3 regions of the Kitasatospora sp. NPDC001539 genome follow, and region 2 is predicted to be linked to each of the others. Evidence: riboswitches for the same ligand, from Rfam matches in the RefSeq annotation. Region 2 holds a riboswitch; each other region holds the start of a gene.
The links. Region 2 has a riboswitch for cyclic di-AMP ahead of ABT247_RS03080 (M23 family metallopeptidase). Riboswitches for the same ligand answer to the same signal wherever they lie in the genome.
Positions count from the first base shown of each region.

Region 1 (2,255 bases), on a different contig from region 2:
GCGGGGGCGTGGGCCGGGCGGTCAAGCGCATCCGCGCCTACCTGGTTGACCTCATCCACCGCAAGCGCGCCGACCTCGGGGACGACCTGATCTCCGGTCTCATCCGGGCCAGCGACCACGGCGAGCACCTGACGGAGAACGAGGCCGCCGCGATGTGCTTCGTGCTGATCTTCGCGGGGTTCGAGACGACCATCAACCTGATCGGCAACGGGACGTACGCGCTGCTGCGCAACCCGGGCCAGCGGGCGCTGCTGCAGGAGTCGGTGGCGCGTGGGGAGACCGCCCTGCTGGAGACCGGGATCGAGGAACTCCTGCGCTACGACGGGCCGGTGGAGCTGGCGACCTGGCGGTTCGCGACGAGCCCGCTGAGCATCGGCGGGGTGGAGATCCCGGTCGGCGATCCGGTGCTGGTGGTGCTGGCGGCGGCCGACCGCGACCCGGCCCGGTTCGCGGACGAGAACACCCTGGACCTGGCCCGGACGGACAATCCCCACCTGGGGTTCGGGCACGGCATCCACTACTGCATCGGCGCCCCGCTGGCCCGGCTCGAAGGGCGCTCCGCCCTGGCCACGCTGCTGTCGCGGCTGCCCGATCTCAGGCTTGCCGAGAGTCCGGAGAATCTGCGCTGGCGGGGTGGCCTGATCATGCGTGGGCTGCGCGAACTTCCGGTCGAATTCAGTCCCGAGGCGACGTCTCCGGACCCGGTTCCTGAGGCTCCGACACGCTGACGGATGGTCGTCCCGCGGCCCTCAGGCACCGTATGAACGCCCATCAAACCGGACAAACAGGTGCCGTTGGTAGGCGATTGGTCACCTGCCGTGATTTCCGTGTGATGTCGACGATATGAGCTTGTGATCGGTCTGAGGATCTGTCTAATCTCCCTGGAGTTCGCAGCTGCGGACCTCGTGCGCGGAACGCCGAATCCTGCCCGCCGCGTCACGGGAAACCGACCAGAACCCTGGGCAGGGGCGGGGGAACCAGGTTTGTTGCCGTCCCCACGGCTTGGGGTGAAGCCGCCCGAGCGGGAACGTCTCCGCGCACGGCGGCCGGGCCACCTCCCCGGTCCGAACCCGACAGCTCACCTCGCAGGCGTGCGGAGAGGGACCTTCATGCTGTTCGTTGGAACCGGCCGTCACCGTCGTCGCACCCAGGCCGAGAAGGCCGTCGCCGTGGCCGGTGTGGCCGGCGTCGGACTTGCGCTGCCGCTCCTCACCGCCACCGGTGCCTCCGCCGCCCCGGCCTCCACCTGGGACTCCGTCGCCCAGTGCGAGAGCGGCGGCAACTGGAGCATCAACACCGGCAACGGCTTCTACGGCGGGCTGCAGTTCACCTCCAGCACGTGGAAGGCCTACGGCGGCACCGCCTACGCCCCGCAGGCCAACCAGGCCAGCAAGGCCCAGCAGATCTCGGTCGCCGAGAAGGTGCTGGCCTCCCAGGGCCCGGGCGCCTGGCCGGTCTGCTCGCAGAAGGCGGGCCTGACCAAGGGCGGCGCCCCGGCCGCCGTCGACACCTCGTCGGACGCCAAGCCCCGGTCCGCCCCGCAGCAGGCGCCCAGGACGCAGGCTCCCGCTCCGGCCGCGAAGCCGGCCCAGAAGCCGGTCCAGCCGTACGCGCCCAAGCACGCCGCGCCCCGGCAGGCCGAGAAGCCGGCCGAGCAGCCGGTCCAGCAGTACACCCCCAAGCACGCCGCCCCGCGCGCCGAGCAGTCGGCCCCGACCGCCCCGGCCGGCCACGACTACACCGTGCGCTCCGGTGACACCCTGTCGACCATCGCCGCCGCCCAGGGCGTGACCGGCGGCTGGCAGGCGCTGTACGACGGCAACCGCTCCACCGTCGGCGGCGACCCGGACCTGATCATGCCCGGCCAGGTCCTGCACCTCGGCTGAGGACCGACGAGGGGGCCGGCCGACGGGTCGGCCCCCTCGTCCGCTTCCGTCCGGTTCTGTCCGGGTCCGTCCGTGCCGGTCCGGGTCCGTCCGCGCCCGGGGGACAAGCTGGGACAAGCAGGTGAACTACCGGGGGGTAGCAGGGCCACACGTTGAGACGGGGCCGAGGCCAGCGTGGCCCCGGGAGCCCGGGCGGTTAGGCTCTGGTCGTAACGACTCCGCAATCGTCCCGCCGACATCACCACCGTCAGCCGGACCAGCTTCCGCAAGGAGATGCCTCGTGCCGTCCATCGATGTCGTCGTAGCCCGTGAGATCCTCGACTCGCGCGGCAACCCCACGGTCGAGGTCGAGGTCGGCCTCGACGACGG
Region 1 covers NZ_JBEPAK010000203.1:2,475-4,729, forward strand. The annotation lists gene ABT247_RS25555 (cytochrome P450 family protein) at 1-728, shown strand, start outside; cyclic di-AMP (ydaO/yuaA leader) riboswitch at 939-1,108, shown strand; gene ABT247_RS25560 (transglycosylase family protein) at 1,110-1,886, shown strand; gene eno (phosphopyruvate hydratase) at 2,167-2,255, shown strand, end outside.
Region 1: linked by a shared signal. The riboswitch ahead of ABT247_RS25560 (transglycosylase family protein) and the one ahead of ABT247_RS03080 (M23 family metallopeptidase) in region 2 are both predicted to bind cyclic di-AMP.

Region 2 (2,255 bases):
GGTCACCGCGACCACGGCGGCGGCCAGCGGCAGGTTCAGCAGGAAGATCCAGCGCCAGCCGGGGCCGTCCACCAGCCAGCCGCCGAGGAAGGGGCCGACGGCCGCGGACACCCCGCCGAGCCCGGACCACAGGCCCACCGCGGCCGAGCGGTCGTCAGGGTCGAACACCGCCTGGAGCATGGCGAGCGAGCCGGGGGTGAGCAGCGCCCCGCCGATGCCCTGGACGGCCCGGGCCAGGATCAGCACCTGGATGTTCGGGGCGGCGGCGCAGGCGGCGGACGCGGCGGCGAACCAGATGACGCCGATCAGGAACACGCGGCGCCTGCCGTACCGGTCGCCGAGCGCTCCGCCGAGCAGGATCAGACCCGCCAGCGTGAGCAGATAGGCGTTCAGCGTCCACTGCAGGGCTGCCAGGGAGGCGCCCAGGTCGGCGCCGATCCGGGGCAGGGCGACGTTCACCACGGTGCCGTCGAGCATCGCCATGCTGGAGCCGAGCACCGTTGCCAGGAGCACCCAGCGACCCTGCGCGGTGCTCAGGCGCAGGGTGCCGGCCTTGGAGGTGGCCACGGCCCGATCCTGCGCCCCGTGGGGTGCACGTGACAAGGGTCACCGGAAGGTGTGTTCGCCGCGCACGATGCGTGACGGGTGCGCCGCGCTGGGTGTGCGTGTTCGCCGCAGGGTCGTGGATCAGTGGCGCCACGTGTTTGGGTTGTGTACGTACAGTGCGCCGGATCATGCGGAGGGTCACCGGTCGGCGGGGGATCGTGCTGCGTTCAAGAGATCGACATTGCTTCACCCGAACGGATGGGTTTTAGTTCAGCGACCGCTCGGCCAGCCCGGGTGGATCCACCGGGTGGAACGCCGAGTCCTGCCGCTGCCGGGTGGTTCGAACTGAGCTCTGTACGGCAGGAGCGGGGGACCCACAGGTAAGTCGCCGGACCGGATCCGCGCTTCGCAGCGCGAACGTCCAGGACCGGCTAGGGGTGAAGCCGCGCATGCGGCCGGGCAACTCCAGCCCGAACCCGACAGCTCACCTCGCAGGCGTCGGAGAGGAAAATTCCATGCCTGCTCAGGCCCGTCGTATCGCCCTGCCCCGCGCAGCCCGCATCGGCATCGCGACCGCCGTCACCGGTGTGTCCTTCGTGCTTCCGCTCGTGACCACCGTGAGCGCCCAGGCCCACACCGCCCCCGCGGCTCCGGCCGCCGCTCCGGCGGCGCAGCCCGCCGCCGCCGCGGACGCCCCGGCTGCCGCTCCGGCCGCTGCCCCGGCCGCCGCCCAGGAGAGCTACCGCGTCGTCAGCGGTGACAGCCTGTCGAAGATCGCCGACGCCAAGCACGTCGAGGGCGGCTGGCACGCGCTGTACGAGCGCAACCGCTCGGTGGTCGGCGCCAACCCGAACCTGATCTTCCCGGGTCAGCAGCTGTCCATCACGGCTCACGCCGACGCCCCCAAGCCGGCTGCTCCGGCCAAGCCCGCCGCTCCGGCCAAGCCCGCAGCTCCGGCCAAGCCGGCCGCCCCGGTGCAGACCCGGACCGAGGCCGCCAAGCCGGGCGCCCAGGTCCAGACCCAGGTTCAGACCGCCGCCCCGGCCCCGGCCGTCGCCGCCGCGCCGGTCGCCGCCACCTCGGGCTACGTCGCCCCGCTGGCCCACCCGGTGCTGGGCGAGGCCTACGGCGTGGCCGGCTCGATGTGGGCCTCCGGGCACCACACCGGCCAGGACTTCGTCGCCGCTACCGGCACCCCGCTGCGTGCGGTCGCCAACGGTGTCGTGGTGAAGGCCGGCAACGGCGGCGCCTACGGCAACGAGGTCGAGATCAAGCTCGCCGACGGCAAGTACGCCCAGTACGCGCACCTGTCCGTGATCGGCGTGAAGATCGGTCAGACCGTCACCGTCGGCCAGCAGCTCGGCCTCTCCGGCGCCACCGGCAACGTGACCGGCCCGCACCTGCACTTCGAGATCCGCACCGGTCCGGAGTACGGCTCGGACATCGACCCGGTCGCCTACCTGCGCGCCCACGGCGTCGCGCTCTGACCCGGTCCGACCGCAGGTCGGCCCCGCTCGGACGCAGCTCCGACCGCGGGTTCCAGAACCACCGCTGGTGCGGGGCGAATCGACCGCCCGGGATGGTCATGTCGGGTGACCGCTCGACCGGGTGATCGCCGCACCGGTGGACATGGGCGCGGGACACGCCCAAGGCCGGCCCGGTGCCACGAGGACTCCTCGTGGCGCCGGGCCGGCCTCTGCCGTTTCCAG
Region 2 covers NZ_JBEPAK010000007.1:34,397-36,651, reverse strand. The annotation lists gene ABT247_RS03085 (MFS transporter) at 1-567, opposite strand, end outside; cyclic di-AMP (ydaO/yuaA leader) riboswitch at 885-1,059, shown strand; gene ABT247_RS03080 (M23 family metallopeptidase) at 1,062-2,033, shown strand.

Region 3 (2,255 bases), on a different contig from region 2:
CACCGGTGTAGGACTGCCCGACCAGGACGGCCCGTTCGATGCCGAGGTGGTCCAGCAGGGCGAGGACGTCGGTGGCGATGGCGGCCGGGCTGTAGTCCTCCCACACGATCGAGGACTCGCCGAAGCCGCGCAGGTCCATGGTGATGACCCGGTGCCCGGCCGCCGTGAGCAGCGGGTGCAGGTGCCGGTAGGCCCGACGGCTGTCGAGCATGCCGGGGAGCAGGACGACGGGGGCGCCGTCGCCCTGCCGGGTGTCGTCGAAGGCGATCCGGCCGCCGGGGACGTCGAGGTACTGGGTGCTCGGGGTGCTGGTGCCGTTCACGGTGGTCCTCCACGGTGTGTGCTGCCGATAGCCAAAAAGCTACGGCTAATAGCCTTAGCCGTCAAGGGTCGCCGCCCCGCCCTTCGTCCCCGTGTCGGACCGGGAGGGGGCTCAGACCCCTTCGACCCGGAACGGGTCGTGCTCGGCCAGCAGCTTCTCCAGCCGCGCCTGGTCGACCCGGGCGACGGTGTCCGCGGACTCCTGCCGGTCCCGGATGACTTTGGCCAGCGTGAACGCGGAGGTGACGGTGTAGAGGAAGCCGATCCCGAGGAACGCCCGGGTCCACGCCCCGACGGGCAGGTAGGCGATCCCGGCGGCGAGGGCCACGCCGGAGACGGCGAAGGAGAGGACGGCCTGGGCGTAGTAGGCGGCCGTGGTGCGGGTCTGCATCGGTGCGGTCATGGCGACAGGATGCGACGGCATCGAAGGGTCGCACATGAGTAGGAGTACTCAGATGAACCCGGGTGAATGACGGGTCGTTCGTTGACGTCCGATCACCTGGACCCCGGTCGTCCCGGGCGGATGGCTTGGAATCAGAGCCTCCTAGGATTAACGTTTGATAACGCAGCGCGGTCGTCAACGCCGTACCCAAGACGGCACCGTGCGCCGTCGCCTAATCCCACCGGCCGGCCTCCGGGCAGGCCAGGGAGCCGGGGAACCACGTTTCCCTGGGGTGAATCGGCGGGGCCCAGGCCCGGCCGTAGGAGACCTTCCTGCTCCGAACCCGTCAGCTAACCCGGTAGGCGCGAAGGAAGGAAAGGAGCGCGCCTCCGTGGCGTCGACGCACACCCCGGCACACCCGGCCGGCCCCGCAGCCGGTACCCAGCTCCTCGACCACCCCGGCCCGGACGGCACCGAGTCCCTCGGCACCGACGGGTTCGCCCCGGAGGCCGAGGCCAACCGCCACCGGATGCCGCGTCAGACCCGCGGGGCCTCCCCGCTCCTCGGCGTCACCGCCGTCGCCGCCACCCTGGGCGCCACCGGCTTCGCCTCCGCCACCCCGGCCGCCGCGCCCGCCGTCGCGGCCCCGGACGAGACGCCGGTCACCCTCGCCGCCGACCCCGGCCTCGCGCTCGCCGCCCGCATCCAGCAGCAGGCCGACAGCCAGCGCACCGCCGCCGAGGAGAGCGCCCGCCTGCAGGCCGCCCAGGAGGCCGAGGCCAAGGCCGCCGCCAAGGAGGCCGACGCCAAGCGTGCCGCCGAGGAGGCCGAGCGCGCCAAGGCCGCCGCCCTCACCCTGCCGGTGAAGGACTACAACCTCTCCGCCCACTACGGCCAGAGCGCCCGCTACTGGGCCCACCTGCACACCGGCCTGGACTTCGCGGCCGACACCGGCACCCCCGTGTACGCGGTCGGCCAGGGCACCATCACCTCGGCGGGCTGGTCCGGCGCGTACGGCTACCGGATCGTCGAGACCCTGCCCGACGGCACCGAGATCTGGTACTGCCACCTCTCGTCGATCATCAAGGGCTCCGGCAAGGTCGCCCCCGGCGACCAGATCGGCAAGGTCGGCGCGACCGGCAACGTGACCGGCCCGCACCTGCACCTGGAGGTCCGCCCGGACGGCGGCGCGCCGGTCGACCCGGAGACCTGGCTCGAGCAGCGCGGCCTCACCCCGTAACGAACCCCCCGGGCCCGCCGCGGCCTCCGGGCCGCCGGGTCGCCGGGTCGCCGGGTCTCCGGGGGCCGCCACGACCTCTACGGGCTCTGCGGGCAGGCCCCGGGTGCGCCCCGGGGCCTGGCCGCGCGTCCACCCCACTCGTCGACGGCCGGGCCGGTCGGTCCACCACCGGCCGGGCCGGTCACTCCGGCGGCCGGACTGCTCACTCCGCCGGCAACTGCGCCAGGTAGGCGTCGATCTCCTCCGGCCCCGGTTCCGGCGCGAGCTCGGGGAACTCCTCGACCAGCAGCCGCGGCAGCCCGGGCACCGTCC
Region 3 covers NZ_JBEPAK010000086.1:22,565-24,819, forward strand. The annotation lists gene ABT247_RS15935 (alpha/beta fold hydrolase) at 1-322, opposite strand, end outside; gene ABT247_RS15940 (YiaA/YiaB family inner membrane protein) at 434-724, opposite strand; cyclic di-AMP (ydaO/yuaA leader) riboswitch at 923-1,082, shown strand; gene ABT247_RS15945 (M23 family metallopeptidase) at 1,095-1,943, shown strand; gene ABT247_RS15950 (hypothetical protein) at 2,146-2,255, opposite strand, start outside.
Region 3: linked by a shared signal. The riboswitch ahead of ABT247_RS15945 (M23 family metallopeptidase) and the one ahead of ABT247_RS03080 (M23 family metallopeptidase) in region 2 are both predicted to bind cyclic di-AMP.